3 regions of the Quadrisphaera setariae genome follow, and region 1 is predicted to be linked to each of the others. Evidence: riboswitches for the same ligand, from Rfam matches in the RefSeq annotation. Region 1 holds a riboswitch; each other region holds the start of a gene.
The links. Region 1 has a riboswitch for S-adenosylmethionine ahead of FMM08_RS17100 (MFS transporter). Riboswitches for the same ligand answer to the same signal wherever they lie in the genome.
Positions count from the first base shown of each region.

Region 1 (7,206 bases):
AGATGGGTCTGCTCGGCACGCGCTGGGCCATCGTGCTCCCGCTGCTGGGGCTGTACATGCCGTTCGCCGTGGTGTGGATGCGGGCGCACTTCGCGACCGTGCCCGCCGAGCTGTCCGAGGCCGCGCGCGTGGACGGCGCAGGGCTCTGGCAGCTCTTCTGGCGCATCCACGTCCCGCTGGCCCGCCCGGCGCTGGCGAGCCTGGGGATCCTGCTGTTCCTGTGGACGTGGAACCAGTTCCTGCTGGCGATCGTCATGGTGGACGACCCCACCCGGCGCACCATGGCGGGGGCCCTGGGCGCCTTCCAGGGCCAGTACGGCACGGACATCCCCCTGCTGTGCGCGGGGTCGCTGCTCATCCTGGCGCCCACCCTGCTGGTGTTCTTCGTGTTCCAGCGGCAGTTCGCGGCGGCGCTGCTCGCCGGCGCGGTGAAGGGCTGAGACACCCTGCACCACCCCTGACCGGCCGTCGGCGCCGGGCCGATCTCCGGCGCCGACGGCCACCCCCGTAACGTTCCCGAAATGCCGGCGTCACGTGCCGGAGACGCGTGCTCCCTAGCGTGCGACGACGGCAGACGCACCAAGACGTGCCAGCGCGACCCCCCGAGGAGGGTGGATGTTCAAGGACGCGAACGAGGTCACCAGGTACATCAGCGACAACGACGTCAAGTTCGTCGACGTCCGCTTCTGCGACCTGCCCGGTGTGATGCAGCACTTCAACGTGCCCGCGGCCACCGTGGACGAGGACTTCTTCACCGAGGGCCAGATGTTCGACGGGTCCTCGATCCGCGGCTTCCAGGCCATCAACGAGTCGGACATGAAGCTGGTGCCGGACCTCGACACCGCCTACGTCGACCCGTTCCGCGTCGAGAAGACGCTGAACATCAACATGCACATCGTCGACCCGATCACGGGCGAGCCGTACAGCCGGGACCCGCGCCAGATCGCCGCGAAGGCCGAGGCGTACCTCAAGAGCACGGGGATCGCCGACACGGCGTTCTTCGCGCCGGAGGCCGAGTTCTACATCTTCGACGACGTGCGCTTCAAGACCTCCCAGCAGGAGGCCTACTACCACATCGACTCCATCGAGGCCGCGTGGAACACCGGTCGCGTGGAGGAGGGCGGCAACCGCGGGTACAAGACGCCCTACAAGGGCGGCTACTTCCCGGTCCCGCCGACCGACCACTACTCCGACCTGCGCGACCAGATGAGCCTGGCGCTCGACGCACAGGGCCTCGGCGTGGAGCGCGCCCACCACGAGGTGGGCACCGCCGGCCAGACCGAGATCAACTACCGGTTCGACACGCTCGCCAAGTCGGCCGACAAGATCATGCTGTTCAAGTACATCATCAAGAACGTGGCGTGGGAGGCCGGCAAGACGGTCACCTTCATGCCGAAGCCGCTCTTCGGTGACAACGGCTCGGGCATGCACGTGCACCAGTCGCTGTGGAAGGACGGCTCGCCGCTCTTCTACGACGAGTCCGGCTACGGCGGTCTGTCCGACATGGCCCGCTGGTACATCGGCGGTCTGCTGCACCACGCTCCGTCGCTGCTGGCCTTCACCAACCCGACGGTGAACAGCTACCACCGCCTGGTCCCGGGCTACGAGGCCCCGGTGAACCTCGTGTACTCGGCGCGCAACCGCTCCGCGTGCGTGCGCATCCCGATCACGGGCTCCAACCCCAAGGCCAAGCGCATCGAGTTCCGCGTGCCGGACCCGTCGTGCAACCCGTACCTGGCGTTCTCCGCGATGCTGCTGGCCGGCATCAACGGCATCCAGAACCGGATCGAGCCGCCGGACCCGGTGGACAAGGACCTGTACGAGCTGCCGCCCGAGGAGCACGACGCCATCGCGCAGGTGCCGGGCTCGCTCGGCGCCGTCCTCGACGCGCTCGAGGAGGACCACACGTACCTCACCGACTCCGGGGTCTTCACCGAGGACCTCATCGAGACCTGGATCGAGTACAAGCGGAAGAACGAGATCGACCCGATCCGCTTCCGGCCGCACCCGCACGAGTTCGAGATGTACTACGACATCTGACCTGCGCGAGCGCATGACCGCGGTCTCCTGACCGCGGAGCCGGGCCCGCACCACCCGCCCCCCCGCCGGGGACGGGTGGTGCGGGCTCGCTGCGTCAGGTCACCCGGGCCCGACGAGACCGCGCAGCGCGTCCAGCGGCTGCAGGGCGGAGGCAGCGCTGAGGGCGCAGACCAGCCCGAAGACGACGACGGCGAGCGCCGCGACCACCACCAGCACCAGCGCCCGTCGGCGCACCGCACGCACCAGCACGGCCGCTGCTGCCGCAGTCAGAGCACCCGCCGCGCACGCCCCGGTCCAGTGGTAGCGGGCCACCTCGTCGACCAGCACGCTGAGCGACGCTGACGGGGCCGCCCCAGGACCTGCCACCACCAGCGCTCGCACCTGCGCGGCCGCTGCTCCGGGGCCCTGGCCCGCCGCGCCCTCCGGCAGGAGCGGGAGCAGCGCCGCCAGCGGAGCTGCGGTGGCCTGGACGTTCAGGACCAGCAGGCCCGCAGCCGCGACGACGGCCACCAGCCCCACCGCCTCCGAGACCGCCCACCACACCGCCGTCCGGCGACCAGCCGCCGATCGGCGGTGCCGCAGTGCAGCGCCGAGCAGGCCGGTGATGGCCACCAGCGCAGCGCAGACCACCACCTTGGTCGCGTGCCACCAGGACCACAGGTCGACCAGCTGCCCGAGAGCGCCGGGCAGCGCGCCGTCTCCGCTGCGGAGGAAGTCGGCGAGGGCGGGAGCGAGCGCCGCTCCCAGAGCGTGCGGATCGCAGGCCGCCACGCACCGGGCGCTGAGCAGGGCGCGCGGTCCGGCGACGAAGGCCACCACGAGCACCGCCGCGACGGTCAGCAGCACCGGCAGCGCCCAGCGGCCTCGCAGGAGGGAGGAGGTCATACCCGTCATCGCACCGCCGGCGGAGAGGGCGCGGCGTCCACCGGAGGTCCCACCGGGCGCCGGGGCCACGCCCCCCGGGGCTGACGGCCGGGCCTGGCAGGGCGCTCCGCACGGTGGACGCGACGGCGGGCGCCACGGCCGCAGCCTGGGCCGGTCCCTGACCGCCGCCCCGGAGGCCGCCCCGTGCTGACCCGCCTGCCTGACCGCGCCGCCGCGCTCGTCTTCGTCGCGGTTGTCCTGCTCACCTCCGCTGCGACCTCGCGGGTCGCGGAGGGCCTGGTCCTGGCGCTGTCGCCCGCCCTGACCGTGCTGGTCATGCTGCTCGTGATCACCCGTGAGGGCTGGACGCGCGAGGGGTGGCGCAGGCTCGGGCTCGGGCGGGCCGGGCTGCGGTGGTGGCCCGCCGCCGTCGCGAGCACCGCCGGGGTCTCCCTGGTCGCCTGCGCCCTCGTGGTGACCCTCGGGTGGGCACGCCTGACGGGACCGACGGACGACGCCGCCGTCGTCCTCGTCAGCCTGCTGGTGACGGGGACGCTGCTGGCGCTGTGCGAGGAGGTCGGCTGGCGCGGCTACCTGCAGCCGCGCCTGGTGACCTGGCTCGGTCGCGGCCGCTCGTTCGCCGTCGTGGGGGTGGTGTGGGTCGCGTGGCACCTGCCGTACGTGCTCCTGACGCCCTGGTACCACGCAGCCGGTGACCGCTGGGTGGTGCTGCCGCTGTTCTCGGCCAGCGTCCTGGCCTTCTCCGCCCTGTTCGGGGTGCTGCGCGAGAGGTCGGGCAGCACGTGGCCAGCGGTGGTCGGGCACGTCGCCCACAACGCCGCCTTCGCCTGGCTCGCCTCGTCGGTGGTGACCGCCACCGACCCCGTCGTCGCCGACGAGTACCTGGCCGGCGACACCGGCCTGTTCGTGCTGGTGGGCACCACGGCAGCGGCGGTCGTCGTCGCCGGGCGCGGCGCGCGGGGCAGCCGTTGACATCGAGATCCACGCCTGGCTAGGTTCCGTCCCGGTCACGAGTTCCAGCACTGAGCCCCGGCTTGCTGGGCGGCAACCCTCCTCGTCGTGGGGTGCCCCGGGTGATGACCTGACCTGCGCCGACGCGCGGGTAAGGACGGGCACCCCCATGACTGCTCCCTCCCTCCGTCGGCGCTTCGGCTACGGCACGGAGGACTCCCATGGCATCTCGGCTCGATCTCACGCGCTGGAGACACACCCACACCCGCATCGCCACCGCCCTGGGCATCGGCTGGATGCTCGACGCCTTCGAGGTGCAGATCATCGGCTCGGTGATCCCGGGCATCCAGTCGGAGTTCGGCCTCGGCGCCGACCAGGCGGTGACCATCAACGTCGTCTGGTTCCTCGGCATCGCCGTGGGCGCGCTCGGCTTCGGGTGGCTGGCCGACCGCGTGGGGCGCAAGCGCCTGTTCGTCGCGACCCTGCTGGTGTACTCGATCGCGGCGGTCGCCAGCGCCGCAGCGCCCACCTACGAGGTGTTCGTGGTGCTGCGGTTCATCACCGCCCTCGGCGTGGGAGGTGAGTACTCGGCCATCACCTCGGCGATCTCCGAGTTCACGCCGGCGCGCAGCCGGGGCCTCAGCAACGGCCTGGTGATGACGTTCTGGGCGCTCGGCGGCATCCTGTCGTCGCTCGTGTCCATCCTGGTCATCTCCACCTTCGGCCTGACCTGGCGCTACACCCTGCTGTTCGGCGTGGTCAGCGCCGTCTACGGGCTCCTGGCACGGCGCCTCGTGCCCGAGTCGCCGCGGTGGCTGGCGTCGCGGGGCCGCCTGGCGGAGGCCGACGCCGTCGTCGTCGAGATCACCGGCCAGACGAGCCCCGACGGCTACGTCCTGCCGCCCTCGCGGGCCCGAGGGCGCGGGGCCCTCACCGAGCTGTGGCAGCACCACCGCAGCAAGCTCTTCTTCGGGATGGCGCTCGACTTCTCCGAGGCCGCGGGCTACTACGGGCTCTTCACCGCGATGAGCGTCTTCGTCTTCTCCTCCGCCTCCGGGGCCGTGCCCATCTCCGACGCCGCGCTGCCCTGGTACTTCCTGGTCGCCAACGTCGGGGCGCTCGCGGGCGGCGTGCTGGTCGCGTGGGCCCTGGACGCCCTGGGCCGCAGGCCCTCGGTGGTCATCAGCTACAGCGGTGCGGCGCTCAGCATGCTCGGGTGCGCGGCGGCGGCCGCGACGGGCTCCCGCGGGCTCGTGCTGGCGGCGTTCACGGTGGCGGCGTTCTTCGCAACCTGCGCGTGGGTGTCGGCGTACCCGACGTTCTCCGAGCAGTTCCCCACGCACCTGCGGGCCACGGGCGTCGGCGCGTCGGTCGGGGTGGGGCGCATGGGCGCCGTCATCGGACAGGTGCTGCTGGCCGAGGTGGCGCTGGTCTTCTCGGTGACCTCGATGTTCGTCCTGCTCGCGGCGTTCTGGCTGATCGGCGCGGCGGCGGGCGTGACGTGGTTCGTCAAGGGCAACGAGGCGCGGGGCGTGACGCTCGGCGACCTCGAGCTCGACCGCGTGCCCGCCACCAGCGGCGCCTGACGGAAGGGCTCCGGCGCCACCTCCGCTCCTCGTCAGGCGGACTCGCGGACGACGAGGGAGATGGCGTCGGAGCGGGGCCGCGGCGGAGGCCCCTCCCCCACCACCGCCTTCAGCACGGCGCTCACGATGTGCTCGACGAGGGCGCCGGCGTCCTGCCGGACCGTGGTCAGCGGCGGAGCGGCGAGGGCGGCCAGCGGCACGTCGTCGACGCCGATGACCGAGAGGTCTCCCGGGGCGGACAGCCCCAGGGCGCGCAGGCCGGCGAGGACGGCGAAGGCGACGTCGTCGTTGTAGGCGCAGACGGCCGTGACCGGCGGTGACTCCGCGAGCCAGGCCTGCACCGCGCTGCGGGCGCTCTCGGCGGTGAGGTCGACCTCGCGGACGGACGGGTCCGCCAGGCCCAGGTCGAGGGCGGCGGTGCGGACGCCGTCGAGGCGGAGGTCGCGGAAGGCCGCGACACGGGGGTCGGCGGGGGCCGCGTAGCCGGTGCGGCGGTGGCCGGTGGCCGCCAGGTGCTGCAGCTGCAGCGCCCCGATGGCGGGGTGGGAGACGGTGAGCACCCCGTCGTCGGCGTTGACGCGGGCCTGGAGGGGGACGCTGACCAGCGGGATCGCGTGCTCGTCCAGCGCGTGCCGGTCGCCGTCGGCGACCCCCTCGAGGCTCACCACGGCCGCCGGGGTGAGCGAGCGCCAGAGGTCGGCGAGCGGGCGTCCGCCGCTCGCCCTGCGGATGAGGAGGGTGAGGTCGCGCTGCTCCAGCCCGTGCGTCAGGCCCTCCACGACCGCGGCCACCGCGGGGCCGATGGGCCAGTCGGGCAGCACGAAGAGCACCACGTCGCTGCGACCGGTGCGCAGCGCGCGAGCCGCGGCGTGCGGCGCGTAGCCCAGCCGCTCGACCGCGGCGCGGACGCGCTGCCGGGTGACCTCGGGGATGGCCTGGCCGGGGGTGTCGTTGAGGACGTAGCTGACGGTGGCCTGAGAGACGCCGGCCTCGTGGGCCACGTCCGTGGCCGTCACGCGGCGCGCGGCGCGGCGGCGGGTCATCCCGACATCCTTCCGCGGCACCGACACCTCCCTGGACGTGAGCACCGTCCTTGACGTGGGCGCACCTCAAACCCTACCGTCCGGTAACTGATACGCATAAGCCCCTGCGCGGGGCCGCACGATCCCCACCCGATGACGCGTGTTGAGGAGCAGCAGCATGACCGCCACGGCAGCACCCGACCCCGGGGCCGACCAGCTCGAACGCCCCGGGAAGGGCTGGTTCTCCGAACCGACCGTGCCGGTGGGCCCGCGGTTCACGACCGCGCTGGTCGCGGCGCAGCTGTTCTTCTTCATCGCGCTGCTCGGCCCGGCCATCGTCGGCATCGCCGTCAAGGTCAACACGATCGTGCCGGAGGCCGGTCGCACCGAGGCCGTCGCCGTCGTCGCGGCCTTCGGCGCGGCCGCCGCCTTCCTGGCCAACGTGGTCTTCGGCCGCCTGTCGGACCGCACCACCTCGCGGTGGGGCCGCCGGCGCCCGTGGATCGTCGGCGGGACCGTCGTCATGACCCTCGCCTTCGCCGTCATGGCGCTCGGCACGGACGTCGCGACCGTCACCGCCGGCTGGTTCCTCGCCCAGGCCGGCGCCAACGCCGCCCTGGCCCCCTTCGTGGCCACGCTGGCCGACCAGGTGCCGCAGCTGCAGCGCGGCACGGTCGCTGCCGTCATCGGCATGGCGCAGAACGTCGGCATCTACGGCGGCA
Region 1 covers NZ_VKAC01000011.1:9,066-16,271, forward strand. The annotation lists gene FMM08_RS17080 (carbohydrate ABC transporter permease) at 1-440, shown strand, start outside; gene glnA (type I glutamate--ammonia ligase) at 616-2,040, shown strand; gene FMM08_RS17090 (hypothetical protein) at 2,140-2,925, opposite strand; gene FMM08_RS17095 (CPBP family intramembrane glutamic endopeptidase) at 3,109-3,897, shown strand; SAM riboswitch class IV at 3,931-4,040, shown strand; gene FMM08_RS17100 (MFS transporter) at 4,098-5,462, shown strand; gene FMM08_RS17105 (LacI family DNA-binding transcriptional regulator) at 5,495-6,505, opposite strand; gene FMM08_RS17110 (MFS transporter) at 6,663-7,206, shown strand, end outside.

Region 2 (7,206 bases), on a different contig from region 1:
ACGGGAACTTCGGGGCGTTCGCCGGCCTGTACGACGCCGCGGCGCAGTGCATCAAGACCGAGGACGACCTGCGCCGCGTGGTCCGCGAGGTGGTCGAGGACGCCGCCGCCGACGGCGCGGTGTGGGTGGAGCCGCAGCTGTGGCCGCACTACGAGAGCCCGCAGCTGGCCGACGCCGGGCGGATCCTCGACGTGGCCCTCGACGAGGGCCGCACGACCGCGGCGCGCCTCGGCGTGGGCTTCGGGCTGATGGTGACGGCCATCCGCGTGCTGCCCCCGGAGGACGCCGAGGCGCTCGCCGAGCTCGCCGTGACCCGCGCCGAGGCCGGCGTGGTCTCGTTCGGCCTCGCGCACGACGAGGTGCTCGGCCCGCCGGCGCCGTTCGCCCGCGCCTTCGCCGTGGCCCGGGCCGGCGGCCTGGTGTCCGCGCCGCACGCGGGCGAGCTGCTGGGCCCTGACAGCGTGAGGTCCGCCCTCGACGACCTCGGGGCCGGGCGCATCGCCCACGGCGTGCGCGCCGTGGAGGACCCGGCGCTCGTGGAGCGGCTCGCCGCCGAGCGCGTCTGCCTGGACGTGTGCCCGACGTCCAACGTGCTGCTGGGCGTGGTGCCGTCCCTGGCAGAGCACCCGCTGCGACAGCTCCTTGAGGCGGGGGTGCCCTGCTCGGTCAACACCGACGACTCCCTGCTCTTCGGCCCCGGGCTGCTGGAGGAGTACGAGACGGCGCGCACGGCGCTCGGCCTGGACGACGCCCAGCTCGCCACCGTGGCGCGCAGCGGGATCGAGGCCGCCTCGCACGCACCGGCAGCACTGGTCAGCGAGGCGCTGGAGCGCGTGGAGGCCTGGCTGGCGACGTGACGCCGGCCACGACCTGACGACGCCGGGCGCTCGGACCTGCACGACCGCCCGGAGGGGTGGTAGTTTCGGTCCACCGAAACCGGGGGTCGCAGACGCCGCCCGGACTCGTCGTGGGAGGAGGGCCGCCGGTGTCCACCGCCGTCGCCGTGCTGTTCCTGGCGCTCGCCGCCCCGGCGCTCCTGCTCGGGCTGGCGCTCGCCGTCTCCGCTGCGCTGCCCGCCCACCGGCCGCACCTCCACGCCCGCCCACCACAGGCGCTGCGCGAACCTGCCGACCTGTCAGGCGCGAGCGCCGAGGTCGAGCACCGGGCCCCGGAGTGGGCCGCTGCACTGCGCTCCTGAGCCCGGCCGCCGACCGGGGTTTCGGGCAGCCGAACTCAGCGGATGCGTCCGCGCAGGTCAGACGTGGTTTTTTCGGGTGACCGAAGTGCTGGTCCCCCGCCGCAGCAGCCGATAACGTCGGTGGCGGCCCGCTGCGCGGGCCACCACGACTCGTCCTGACCGATGGCGGTGAGCTGGTCGCGGGCCCTGGCGGGTCCCCGGCTCGCCGCCTTCTCGCTGTGCCCGCACGGGTTCGGCGACCTGCTGCGGAGGCACCGCGTGCTCCTCACCCTCGTCCTGCTGCTCGGCTGCGCCGTCCTCATCTACCTCGCGTGCGAGTGGTTCGTGAACGCCGTCGAGTGGCTGGGCGTGCGCATGGCCGTCGGCTCGGCCGCCGTGGGCACCGTGCTGGCCGCCGCCGGCACCGCGCTGCCCGAGAGCGTCGTCACGCTCGTCGCAGTGCTGTTCGGCTCGCAGGAGACCGGCGCCGACGTCGGGGTCGGTGCGGCGCTGGGCGGACCGCTCGTCGTCGGCAGCCTGGCCTACGCCGTGGTCGGCGTGGTGCTGCTGACCAACCGACGCGCGGTGCACCGCAGCGCCGGCAACCGCGTGGTCGCCGCGGAGCGGGTCGGCGCCGCCGGAGCGCCCACGGGCTCCTCCCGGGGCGGCGGCGCGGCGGCCGCCGGTGGACCGACCGACGCCGAGACCGCCCAGCTGGCCGAGCTCGACACGCGCTCGCTGGCGCGCGACCAGACCTGGTTCCTCGTGAGCTTCGCGCTGGCCGCCGGGCTCGGTCTGGTGGCCTTCACGGTGAAGCCGTGGCTGGGGTGGGTGTTCTTCGGCGTGTACGCCGTCTACTGCTGGCGGCAGGTGCGCGCCGGCGGCGAGGCGCACAGCGCCGAGGACCTCGAGCCGCTGAAGGCGCAGCCGCGCCGCGAGCGCCCGAGCACCACCGCCGTCGTCGTGCAGGTGGTCGTGTCGCTGGCCGTCATCTTCGCCGCGTCGCAGGTGTTCGTGGGCCAGCTGGAGGCGCTGGCCCCGCAGCTGGGCCTGTCGGCGTCGCTGGTGGCGCTGCTGCTCGCGCCCGTCGCGACGGAGCTGCCGGAGATGCTCAACGCGCTGATCTGGGTCCGCAAGGGCAAGGTGTCGCTCGCGCTGGGCAACCTGGCGGGCTCGATGGTCATCCAGGCGACCATCCCCACGGGCCTGGGCCTGGCCTTCACCAGCTGGCACGTGCAGGGACCGCTGCTGCTGGCGGCGGTCGCCACCCTGCTGTGCGTGGGCTACCTGCTGGTGCTCTTCGCCACCCGCAGGGTGACCGCGGTGCGCCTGGCGGTGGCGTCCTCCGCCTACGCGGCCTTCGCCGCCGGCCTGGCCCTCACCGTCTGACCGCCCGCTCCGCCCGCTCCTCCTCGCGCACTCTCCGCGGCGAGTGCCGTGCCCGGGCCCTCCTCGACGCACCCTCCGCGGCACGTGCGGTTGTGGCGGCGCGCTCGGCGCACCTGCCGCGGAGGGTGCGGAGAGGAACGGACGGTCGGTCAGCCCTGGGGCGCGGGCGTGGCCTCGGTGTGCGTGCCGATGGCCCAGACGAACGGCGGGGTGGTGCCGTTGACGGACCAGTCGCCCACGATGCGGGTCTTGTAGATCACCGGGTTGTGCGACGCGACCGTGCGGGCGTTGCGCCAGTGCCGGTCGAGGTCCTTCGCGCGCGACGTCCCCGAGGCGCCGAGGGTGTTGAACAGCAGCGTCGCCGCGCGCGGCACGCTCTCGGACAGCACCACCTGCGCCTGCGCGGTGGCGATCTCGGCGCGGACGTTCGCGGCCAGGTCGGCCTCGCTGTCGCGGTCGTGCGCGGTGTCCGCGGCCCCCTGGACGGCGGCCGCGGCGGCCAGGGCGATCGCGCGGGCGGCGAACGCGGTCGAGGAGATCTCCCCGGCCACCGCGAGCACCTGCGGGTCCTCGCGGACCACCGGCGCCAGGCCGTGGCTGTAGGAGCGGGTGCGGGAGCGCACCTCGTGGGCGGTGTCGCGCTCCACCGCGGCGGCGATGCCGGCGTGCACGGCCAGCAGCACCAGCTGGTACAGCGCGGTCTGGTAGCGGAACCTGTCGTCGAAGGCCGCGAGGTCGTCGTCCTCGACGAGGGCGTCCTCGAGCACCAGCGTGCCGGTGCCGGTGAGCTGCTGGCCGAAGCCGTCCCAGTCGTCGCTGACGGTCACGCCGGGCTGGTCCAGCCGCACGAGCGCCGTCACGGTCCCGGCGGCGGCGTCTCCGGCCTCCTGCGCGGCGAGGGTGGCCTCGTCGGTGAGCTGGGCGACGACGTCGCTCCAGCCGGCGTAGATCGTGCCGGTCGTGTAGTACTTGCGGCCGCTGATGCGCCAGCGGCCGTCGGCGTCGCGGCGGACCTTGGTCGCCTGCCCCCCGAGGGTGGTACCGCCGGTCTCGCTCCAGGCGTTGCCGGTCCACTCCCCCGCGGCCACCCGTGCGAGCCACGCGTCGCGGTAGGGCCCCTCGGGCAGGGAGAGCAGGTGCTCGACCCACGCGACCTGCCCGCGGAAGATCTGCGGGAGGTTGGAGTCGGCGGCGGCCAGGTCGATGAGGAGCTCCGTGAAGCCCACGAGGTCGAGGCCGTCGCCGCCGTGCTCCACCGGCACGCGCAGGCGCGTGAAGCCCGCCTCGACGAGGGCGCGCACCTGCTCGCGCGGCAGCTGGTGGTCGACCTCGCGCTGCACCACGCCCTGCGCCACGTCGTCGAAGACGGGCTGCAGGCGGGCGCGCGCCGCGGCGAGCCGCTCGGCCTGGCTGGTGGGCGTGCTGGTGGGCGTGCTGGTGGGCGTGCTGGTGGGCTGGGTGGTGGTGCTCATCGACAGCGCTCTCCTCGGCGATCGGTGGTCGTCACCAGGCGGCGGTGCCCGGGACCGACGAGGAGGAGCGCGTCGTTACCGGGCGCGGACGCCTGGTCCGGTCATCACCCGGAGCACCCCACGACGCGGGGGTTGCTGGCCAGCGAGCCGGGGCTTGGCGCTGGCGCTCATGACCTGGGCGGCACCGTAGCGTCAGGGCACCCTGGCGGTCCAGGCCGGGTCGAGGTACTTGCTCTGCGCCAGCTCGCGGGCCGCCGCCAGCTCCGCGGCGGTGACGTCGCCGTCCACGAGCCCGTACCGCCCGCGGAACGAGGCGGCCATCGCGGCGATGACGTCGTCGCGGGCCATCCCGGTCTGCGAGCGCAGCGGGTCCACGCGCTTGGCGGCGCTGGTGGTGCCCTTGTCGGAGAGCTTCTCGCGCCCGATGCGCAGCACCTGCAGCATCTTGGCGGCGTCGATGTCGTAGGACATCGTCACGTGGTGCAGCACGGCGCCGGGCACGCGCTTCTGCGCCGCCCCGGCGATCTTGCCGGCCGCGGAGACGATGTCGTTGATGGGCCGGTACTCGGCCTTGACGCCGAGGTCGCCGAGGGCCTCCAGCACCCAGGCGTCCAGGTAGGCGTAGGAGTCCACGAAGCTGAGCCCCGCCACGAGGGAGTCGGGCACCGTCAGGGACCACGTGATGGTGTTGCCGGGCTCGGCGAACATCGCCCCGCCGCCGCTGATCCGCCGCACGACGTCGACCCCCAGCGCCGCGGCCGCCTCGCCGTCGACCTCGTTGCGCAGCGACTGGAAGCTCCCGATGATCACCGTCGGGCGGTCCCACTCCCACACGCGCAGCGTGGGCCCCCGCTCTCCCGACGCCACCGAGGCGAGCAGCACCTCGTCGAGGGCCATGAGCAGCTCGGGGCTCTCCGGTCCCCGGTGCACGAGCGACCAGGTGTGGTCGGCGAAGCCGGTCGCCCGCGCCAGGGCGCGTCGGACGACGACGGCGACGGCCTCCGGCGTGATCCCCAGGAGCACGGCACCGGCCGGCAGGGCGGCGCGCACCCGGCCCGCCAGGTCGGCGGCGTCGGCGTCAGCGGGGGCGCCCTCCAGCGCGGCGTCGATGGCCTCGAGGGCGTCGTCGGGCTCGAGGAAGAAGTCCCCGGAGACGCGGACGCCGCGCAGCACCCCGCCGGGGGCTGCGTCGTCGACGTCGAGGTCGACCACCACGAGCTTGCCGCCGGGGACCTTGTACTCGCCGTGCACCGCGGGACCTGCTCTCTGGTTCGATCGACGGGTCAGACGACGATGGTGGAGACCGGCAGCCCGGGGTCGGTGGCCAGCTCCAGCGGGGAGGGCCCGAGCCCGTCGGCCAGCGCGAGCGCACCCAGCGCGGCGACCATGGCGCCGTTGTCGGTGCACAGCCGCAGCGGTGGCACCCGCAGGTCCAGCCCGGCGGCCTCGCACCGCTCGGCCAGGAGCCCGCGCACGCGCGCGTTCGCGGCCACCCCGCCGCCCAGCAGCACCGTCTGCACGCCGCGGTCCAGGGCCGCGGTCACCGTCTTGCGCGCGAGGACGTCAGCCACGGCCTCGGAGAAGGACGCGGCGACGTCGGCGACGAAGCGCTCGTCCAGCTCGCCTCCGGCGCGGCGGTGCGCGTCGACCTGGCGGGCGACGGCCGTCTTGAGCCCGGAGAAGGAGAAGTCGTACGGGTGGCGGCGCAGGTCGTGCGCGGCCGTCAGGCCGCGGGGGAAGGGGAACGCCGCGGGATCGCCGGACTCGGCGGCGCGCTGCACGTGCGGGCCGCCGGGGTAGGGCAGCCCGAGCAGGCGCGCGACCTTGTCGAACGCCTCACCGGCGGCGTCGTCGAGGGTCTGCCCGAGCAGCTCCACCCGCATCGCGCCGACGCCCTGGCTCCCCTGACGTCCGGGGCTGCGCACGTCGAGGAGCTCGGTGTGCCCCCCGGAGACCAGCAGCGCCACGCTGCGCTCCGGCAGGGCGCCGGAGACCAGCACGTCGACCGCGACGTGGGCCACGAGGTGGTTGACGCCCAGCAGCGGCACGTCGAGGGCCAGCGCGAGCGCCTTCGCCGCGGCGACGCCCACGAGCAGCGCGCCCGCCAGGCCCGGCCCGGCGGTCACCGCCACGGCGTCGACGTCGGCGAGGGTCACGCCCGCCTCCTCGCAGGCGCGGCGCGTCGTGGGCAGGAGCGCCTCGAGGTGGGCGCGGCTGGCGATCTCGGGGACCACCCCGCCGAACCTCACGTGCTCGTCCACGCTGCTGGCCACCGCGTGTCCCAGCAGCTGCGAGCCGCGGACGAGGGCGACGCCGGTCTCGTCGCAGGAGCTCTCGATGCCGAGCACCAGCGGCGCGGAGGTGGGGGCGGACTCGGCGGTCTGCGCGGCCAGGGTCACGCCGACACCCTACGAGCGGTCGCCGACAGCTCCAGAACGGGCTCCAGCGCCGGCCAGGTGGCGGTCAGGTGCCGGTCAGGTGCCGGCCAGGCGCAGCCGGAGCACCAGGGCGTCGACGTCCTCCGGCTGGTAGTAGCGGCGCCGCACGCCGATCCGCTCGAAGCCGCGGGCGGCGTAGAGCGCCTGCGCCGGGGCGTTGTCGGCGCGCACCTCCAGCAGCACCGCGCTGGCGCCCCCGTCGCGCGCCGCGCGGACCAGCGCGTCGAGCAGCAGGCCGCCCACGCCGCGGCGCTGCGCGTGCGGCGCCACGGCGAGCGTCTGGACGTCAGCGTCGGGCCCGGCGAGCGCCAGGCCGGCGTAGCCGAGCAGCGCCCGGTCGCGCACGCCGTCGTCGTCGTCCTCGACGGCGACGAGGTAGGTGCGCCCCGGGGCGGCCAGCTCGGACCAGAAGGTCTCCGCGCTCCAGGCGCTGGCGCCGAAGAGCTCCGCCTCGACGGGCAGCAGCGGCTCGACGTCCCACCAGCGCATCGGCCGCAGGACCGGCGCGCTCACCGCCTCACCGGCCGGCGAGCGAGGCCGGCACCTGGGCGTCGGGGCGGCGCAGGTACAGCGGCTGGGGGGGCAGCAGCTCACCGCCGGTGGCCAGCCGCCTCGCCACGAGCGCGCCGAGCACGCCCGGGTCGGGGTCCAGGGGCAGGGCCACGGCGTCCTGCGCGTCGCCCGAGGCGCCCGCGATCACGTCGGGCCCGGGCAGGGCGTCGCGGTAGAG
Region 2 covers NZ_VKAC01000001.1:137,528-144,733, reverse strand. The annotation lists gene add (adenosine deaminase) at 1-857, shown strand, start outside; gene FMM08_RS00795 (hypothetical protein) at 986-1,198, shown strand; gene FMM08_RS00790 (sodium:calcium antiporter) at 1,361-2,566, shown strand; gene FMM08_RS00785 (acyl-CoA dehydrogenase family protein) at 2,716-4,038, opposite strand; SAM riboswitch class IV at 4,105-4,213, opposite strand; gene lplAB (lipoate-protein ligase LplAB) at 4,231-5,289, opposite strand; gene tsaD (tRNA (adenosine(37)-N6)-threonylcarbamoyltransferase complex transferase subunit TsaD) at 5,322-6,437, opposite strand; gene rimI (ribosomal protein S18-alanine N-acetyltransferase) at 6,513-6,965, opposite strand; gene tsaB (tRNA (adenosine(37)-N6)-threonylcarbamoyltransferase complex dimerization subunit type 1 TsaB) at 6,994-7,206, opposite strand, start outside.
Region 2: it holds a riboswitch for S-adenosylmethionine, as region 1 does, so the genes downstream of both, FMM08_RS00785 (acyl-CoA dehydrogenase family protein) here and FMM08_RS17100 (MFS transporter) in region 1, are expected to answer to the same signal.

Region 3 (7,206 bases), on a different contig from region 1:
AGGGGTCCGGGGGCAGAGGCGAGCGCGAGGTGGTCGCGATGCGGGCCCGTGAGCTGGGGCGGGCGGGCATCGCGGTGGGCGACCGCGTGGGCGTGGTCGGCGACACCAGCGGCGAGGTGGACGCCCTCGCCCGCATCGTGCGGATCGAGGAGCGCAGCTCGGTGCTGCGGCGCACCGCCGACGACACCGACCCGGTCGAGCGGGTGCTCGTCGGGAACGCCGACCAGCTGCTCGTGGTGACGGCCGTGGCCGACCCGGCACCGGTGCAGCGCATGGTCGACAGGTGCCTGGCCGCCGCCTACGACGGCGGGCTGCAGCCGGTGCTCGTGCTCACCAAGGCCGACCTCGGCGACCCCGCCGAGGCGCTGGCCGCGTGGTCGGCGCTCGACGTGCCCGTCCTCGTGGTGCGCCGCCGGGTGCTGGAGGACGGCACGCGCGCGCTGGAGGGCGTGGACGCCGTGCGCGAGCGGCTGACCGGCCACGAGAGCGTGCTCGTCGGCCCCTCCGGCGTGGGGAAGTCGACGCTGGTCAACGCGCTCGTGCCCGGCGCGGGCCGGGCCACGGGCACCGTCAACGAGAACACGGGGCGGGGTCGGCACACGTCCAGCTCGGCCGTGGCCCTGTCGCTGCGCGACGCCTCGGGCCGGCGCGTCGGCTGGGTGGTGGACACCCCCGGCGTGCGCAGCTTCGGGCTGGCCCACCTCACGCCGGAGCGCCTGCTGCGCGCCTTCAGCGACCTGGAGCCCGGCACGGCCGACTGCCCGCGCGGGTGCACCCACGACGACGCCGAGAGCACCGGGTGCGCGCTCGACGCCTACGTGGCCTCCGGGGCGGCCGGGGAGGCCGGCCCGGCGCGCCTGGACTCGCTGCGGCGCCTGCTGCGCAGCCGCTCCGGGGAGGCCGACCTCCGCTGACCGACCGTGGTCGTGGACTTCCAGAACACCCTCCGCTCCCGCTCAGGGGGCCAGGCCCAGCGAGCGGCGCTCCAGCGCGGCCAGCGCCGCCGTGGTGCGCGGGTCCCCGCCGCGGACGTCGGCGAGGGGGTCGGGACTGACGGCGGCCAGCGCCGAGAGCGGCTGGCTGGCCAGGGCGCGCCAGGCGAGCAGCTCGGTGCGGCTGCGCCCGGTCGAGGCGGAGGTGGCTGCGTCGCCCTCGAGCCAGGCCCGCGCGGCGCCCGCCCGGCGCGCAAAGCGGAGCCTGACCGGCAGCCACAGCGCCACCACCAGCAGCACGGGGAGCACCGCGACCGCGAGGCCCAGCACGGCGGCCAGGTGGTCGATCGTCGTCGCCAGGTCGGCGCCGGCGGTGGCGAGGTCGCCCGCGGAGCCGCTGGCACCGTCGAGCGGGGCCGACAGCCGGTCGCCCACCAGCGGGACGCGCCCCGCGGCGTCGGCAGCCCCGCCCAGCTGGTCGCGCAGCCCCCCGGCCCCGCTCGACAGGGACCGCGCCGGGTCGGCGAGGGCGGCGACGGCGCCGTGGACCACCACGCCCGTGCCCGCGCAGACCACCGCCCAGACCAGGACGGCGACGTCGGCGGTCACCTGGCGGGCGCGTCGGGCGGTGCTGGCGGCGTACGGCTGGAGCGGCACCCCCCGATCCTGTTCCGGAGGTCCATGATCACGACTGGAAAGCGCTCGGGAAGTCCACGACCACGGCGAGGGGTCAGAGGTCGACCGAACCGCCGGTGCGCCAGTAGACGCCGTCGGCCCTGTCGAGGAAGCCCTCGTCGACGAGGTAGCGGCGCAGTGCGGCGACGTCGTCGTGGAAGGCCCGCAGGAGCGCGTTGACCTCCAGCTCGGGGTAGCGCTCCCCCGGCTCGAAGACCCTGGCGATGAGGTCGAGCACCACGAGGCGCTTCGCGCGCTTGACGGGGATGGAGGTCAGGCGCCCGTCGGCGTCCAGGAAGGCGCGCAGCACCTTCTCCCGAGCGGCCAGGGCCTGCTGCAGCGGTTCGCCGATGGCGCCGTCGGTGCTGCCGCTCGAGCTGCCGTGAGGTGCGGGGACCACGTCACCCAGGGTAGGAGCGACCGATACGGTGCGAGGTGTGCCCGGTTATGACGACGACCTGAGGCTCGCGCACGTCATCGCCGACGCCGTGGACAACCTCACCACCACCCGCTTCAAGGCCCGCGACCTCGTGGTCGACACGAAGCCCGACCTGACCCCCGTCACCGACGCCGACAGGGCGGCGGAGGAGATCGTCAGGTCGCAGCTGAGCCGCACCCGCAGCCGCGACGGCTTCGTGGGCGAGGAGAGCGGGGTCTCGAAGGGCTCCTCGGGGCGCCAGTGGGTGGTCGACCCGATCGACGGCACCAAGAACTTCGTGCGCGGAGTACCCGTGTGGGCCACGCTCATCGCCCTCCTCGACGACGGTGTGCCCGTGCTCGGCGTGGTGTCCGCCCCGGCGCTGAACCGGCGCTGGTGGGCGGCGCAGGGCACCGGCGCGTACACCGGGCCGCGGCTGAGCTCGGCGAAGCGGCTGCAGGTGTCCAGGGTCGCCGCCCTGTCGGACGCGAGCCTGTCGCACTCCGAGATCTGGGAGTGGGAGGAGGCGGGCCGGCTGGAGGGCTTCCTGGACCTCACCAAGAAGGTGTGGCGCACCCGCGGCTACGGCGACTTCTGGAGCTACGTCCTGGTGGCCGAGGGCGCCGCGGACATCGCCTGCGAGCCCGAGCTGGAGCTGTACGACATGGCCGCGCTCGTCCCGGTGGTGACCGAGGCGGGCGGCCGGTTCACGTCGCTGGCCGGTGAGGACGGTCCGCACGGCGGCAACGCGGTGGCCACCAACGGGCTGCTGCACGACGAGGTGCTGGGGCTGCTGCAGCGGCGCTGACGCTCGTCGTCGTCCTGAGTCCCCCGGGGACGGCCCAGGACGACGACGAGCGCGGTCAGCAGGTCACGTGTACCAGGTCGGCTCGGGCACCTCGTCGAGCAGCACGAAGCCCCCCACCTCCCGCTTCTTGTACGGCAGCGGGTCGTGGAGGCTGTGGGTGCGCAGGTTGCGCCAGTGCACGTCCAGCCCGACGGCGTTGGCGCTGGCCCGGGCTCCGGTCAGCTCGAACACCTTGGTGGCCACCTCCAGGCCGTCGTCGACGGTGCGGACCTTGGCGGCCGCGATGCGGACCGCCAGCTCACCGCGGCGACGCTCGGTGAGCCCCTCGCGCGGTGCGTGGAGCACCGCGCTCGCCTCGGCGCCCACGGCGTCGAGCAGGGCCTCGTCGGCCCACAGCTTCGTGGCGAGCTCGCCGTAGCCCTCCAGCACGTACCACTCCTGCGTGGCGGACTCCTTGTCGTCACCGCCGTACGGCCAGGCGCGGGTGGTGGTGCGGGTGTACTCCGCGGCCCGCTGCAGGGCACCCTGGGCGATGCCCAGGTAGAAGTTGGCGAAGACGACCTGGATGGTCGGCACGTTGAGCGTGTTGTACGTCAGCGGCTGGAACACCCCGTCGACGAACCCGGCCGCGGCCGCCCAGGGCACGCGGACCCCGTCGACCCGCACCGAGCCGCTCTCGGTGAGCCGCTGCCCGAGGTTGTCCCAGTCGTCGTTGAAGACGATGCCGGGCTGGTCGGTCGGCACGATCGCGAAGACGTGGGTGTCCGTGCCGTCGACGACGCCCTCGAGCACGGTGAGGTCGGAGACCACGCCACCGGTGGAGAACGACTTGCGGCCGTGGAAGACGAGCTCGTCGCCGTCCTCGGTGATGACGAGGTCGCCGTCGCGGGGGTTGACGGCTCCGCCGAAGAGCAGCTCCCCTGCCGTGTACAGCTGCTCGACCGCGGTGATCTGCTCCTCGGTGCCGACCAGCCTCGCCGCCCACGCCCACAGGTAGTGGTAGCCGAGGAGCTGCCCGATCGAGCCGTCGCCGCGGGCCACGGTCCGCACCACGCGCAGGGCGGTCTCCCAGCTCTGGGCGGCTCCGCCGTGCTCGGCCGGGCCGAGGAGGGTGACCAGGCCGGAGGCCTTGAGCAGGTCGACCTCCTCGCGGGGGTGCCCGCCGGCGCGGTCGCGCTCGACGGCGCCGCGGCGCAGCTGCGCGGCGACGTCCTCGGCGCGCAGGAGCCAGCCCGCGGCGTCGGAGGGGCGGGGTGACGTGCGCCAGTGCTCGGCGCCGGCGATGAGGTGGCCGACCGCGGGCCGGCCGCTGCGGACCGGGCCCGTGCCGGCGGTCGACGCGGTCGACGCGGTCGAGGTGGGCGCCGTGCGGGAGGACGTGCTGGACAGGGCGTCGTCGAGGAGGGTCATCGGGTGCTCCGGAGGTCGTCGGGGCGCACGCGGGGGCGCCGGGAGGGTGGTCGTCGGGGGGAGGGCTCGGTGGCGTCGTCAGGCGCGACAGCGCGTGGACGACGTCCGGCCCAGGTCGACGACGAGCCTGCGGGTGAGGACCTCGGACGTGCGGGGAGGAAGGCTCATGGGGAGCTCCTGTCTCGTCCCTCTGGGGGACCTCGCGCTGACAGGATCGCGGCTGCGTCCTGCCCGGTCTTCACCTGGAGCACCCCGCCGCGGAGGGGGGTTGCTGGACAGCGAGCCAGGGCTTGCCGCTGCCACTCATGACCGACGTCGATCACCGTAGGGACACCCGGCGGGGCGGGTCAAGCCCCTTCCGCCCTCCCTGCGGCCGCGCGTCCCCTACCCCTGCGTCACCGCGGTCCGGCGGCGGCGCACGAGCAGCAGGACGAGGGCGGCCGCCGCGAGCCCGCCCGCGAGCCCTGCCAGGGCGAGCACGGCGACGCGCAGCCCCGCGGAGTCGGCCAGGGCCCCGACCCCCACCACGGGCACGGAGATGGCGACGTAGAAGACGACGAACAGCGTGGAGACCACCTCCGCCCGGCGCTGCGGCGGTGCCGCCGCACCCACCTCGGCCACCCCGGCGCGGAAGCACGCGCCCTGCGCCGCACCGAGCACCGCGGTGGCGAGCAGGAGCAGCGGCAGCGAGACCAGCTCGAGGCTCGCCGCGAGCAGAGCGGTGCCCGCCAGGAGGGCGGCGCAGCCGGCGGGGAGCACGCTCGCGGGCGCCAGGCGCGCCGTGGCGACCTGGCCGCCCACCGAGGCCGCGAAGATGAGCGCTGCCACGGCTCCGGCGGCGAGCGGGGCGCTGACGTCCAGCAGCTGGCCCAGCACGCGCGGCTCCGCCGCGGAGTACAGCCCGAGGCAGGCGAACCCCGCGAAGCCGCTCACGGCCGCCGGCACGAACGCCGCCCGCGCCCGGCTCGGCACGGCCGGTCGCAGCGGGCGCCAGGCGGGGCGCTCCCCCACCGGTCCGCTGACGGTCTCGGGGACGACGACGAGCGCGGCCCCGGCCAGCGCCAGCAGCGCGAGGTGCACCGCGTAGGGCACCACCAGCGGGGCCCAGTCGAGCTGGGCCACGGCGCCGGCGAGCAGCGGCCCGGAGCCGAGCCCGCCGATGTTGGCGGCGGTGGCCACGAGGGAGGCGGCGCGGGCCGAGCGAGGGGGTGCCAGCTCGGAGACGAGCGCGGTCGCGGCACCGGTGAACAGGCCCGCGGACACCCCCGACAGCACCCGCCCGAGCAGCAGCCCCGGCACCGTCGGCGGCAGGAGGAAGACGACGGCGGACGCCGCGGCGAAGCCCAGGCCGACGGCCAGCACCGGGCGCCGGCCGAACCTGTCGCTGGCCTGCCCGGCGGCGACGAGCGCGGCGACCACGCCGAGGGCGTAGGCGGCGAAGACGGTGGTCTGCAGCAGGGCGGACAGCCCGAGGCGCTGCGTGTAGAGGCCGTAGAGCGGGGTCGGCAGCGTGGTGCCGAGCATCGTGGCCCAGAACGCGAACGCCGCTGCGGCCAGCCGCCAGCGCCAGGGGTGCTCACCGGACACGGGACCTCCCGGGACGGACCGGTACCGGGTTCCGCAGGTGAGGGAGCCCGAACAGCACGAAGGCCGCCGATCCAGAGGATCGGCGGCCTTCGTCAGGAGTAGCGGGGGCAGGATTTGAACCTGCGGCCTCTGGGTTATGAGCCCAGCGAGCTACCGAGCTGCTCCACCCCGCGTCGGTGAACAGAACATTACCCGACCCCTGGCGGAGAACCAAACGGGCCCCCTCGGCAGCTGCCGAGGGGGCCCGTTCGGGTGCACGCGGAGGTGCTCGACCGGCTCAGCCGGCGGGTGTCGCCGACGGCGAGGCGGTGGCGGCCGCCTCAGCGGCCACCGCCTTGTCGAGCGCCGCCTTGAGCTTCGCCTGCGCCTGCCCGTACGCGGCGAAGTCGCCGTTCTGCAAGGCGCGCTGCGCCTCGCCCTCGGCGGCCACGGCCTCCTGCAGCGCCGCGCGGACGCTCTCGGGCACTGGTGCCCCGGTGGCGCTGCTGCTCGGCGCCTGCGAGGGCGAGGTGCCCTGGCTCGGCGAGGCTCCCGGCGACCCCGAGGCACCCGGCGCGGGCTGGTCGCCCGAGCCCTGCCCGGCATCCGGACCGGTCACCCCGGAGTTGCCGCCGAAGACCTCGTCCAGCGCCTCGTCGAGGGTGGGGGCGAAGCCGATCTGGTCTCCGAAGGAGGTGATCACCCGGCGCAGCACCGGGTAGGACGTCTCTCCGGTGGAGCGGATGTAGACCGGCTGCACGTAGAGGAGGCCGTCACCGACGGGCAGCGTCAGCAGGTTGCCGTTGATGACCTCGGTGCCTCCCTGCCGCAGCAGGTTCAGCTCCTGGGAGATCTCGGTGTTGGAGTTGATGTCCGCCTGCACCTGGCCGGGACCCTCCACGGTGCCGTCGGTCGGCATCTGCAGGAGGCGGAGCTGCCCGTAACCGGGCTTCTTCTGCCCGTCCGTGGAGCCGGCGTCGGCGTCCACAGCGAGGAAGCCGGTGAGGATGTTGCGCCCCGCCTGTCCCTGCTGGCTCCGGGGGATGTAGGTCGAGGTCAGCGAGAACGCCTCCTCGCCCTGGCCGGGCATCTGCAGCGTCAGGTAGTACGGCGGCTGCGCTGCGGCCTCCGTGCCGCCGCCGGGGGCCGTCCCCTGGCGCGTCGGGTCGTCGGGGACGCGCCAGAAGTCCTGCTGGGAGAAGAACGAGCCCGGGTCGGTCACGTGGTAGCTGGACAGCACGGTGCGCTGGACCTTGAAGAGGTCCTCGGGGTAGCGCACGTGCGCCATGAGGTCGCCCGACATCTGCTGCAGCGGCTTCACGGCGTCGGGGAAGGCCTTCTGCCAGGCGCGCAGGACCGGGTCGGACTCGTCCCACGCGTACAGCTCCACGCTGCCG
Region 3 covers NZ_VKAC01000001.1:606,302-613,507, reverse strand. The annotation lists gene rsgA (ribosome small subunit-dependent GTPase A) at 1-914, shown strand, start outside; gene FMM08_RS02705 (hypothetical protein) at 957-1,589, opposite strand; gene FMM08_RS02700 (DUF2087 domain-containing protein) at 1,663-2,007, opposite strand; gene hisN (histidinol-phosphatase) at 2,045-2,833, shown strand; gene FMM08_RS02690 (acyl-CoA dehydrogenase family protein) at 2,897-4,243, opposite strand; SAM riboswitch class IV at 4,441-4,554, opposite strand; gene FMM08_RS02685 (MFS transporter) at 4,628-5,830, opposite strand; tRNA gene FMM08_RS02680 (tRNA-Met) at 5,930-6,003, opposite strand; gene FMM08_RS02675 (UPF0182 family membrane protein) at 6,108-7,206, opposite strand, start outside.
Region 3: it holds a riboswitch for S-adenosylmethionine, as region 1 does, so the genes downstream of both, FMM08_RS02690 (acyl-CoA dehydrogenase family protein) here and FMM08_RS17100 (MFS transporter) in region 1, are expected to answer to the same signal.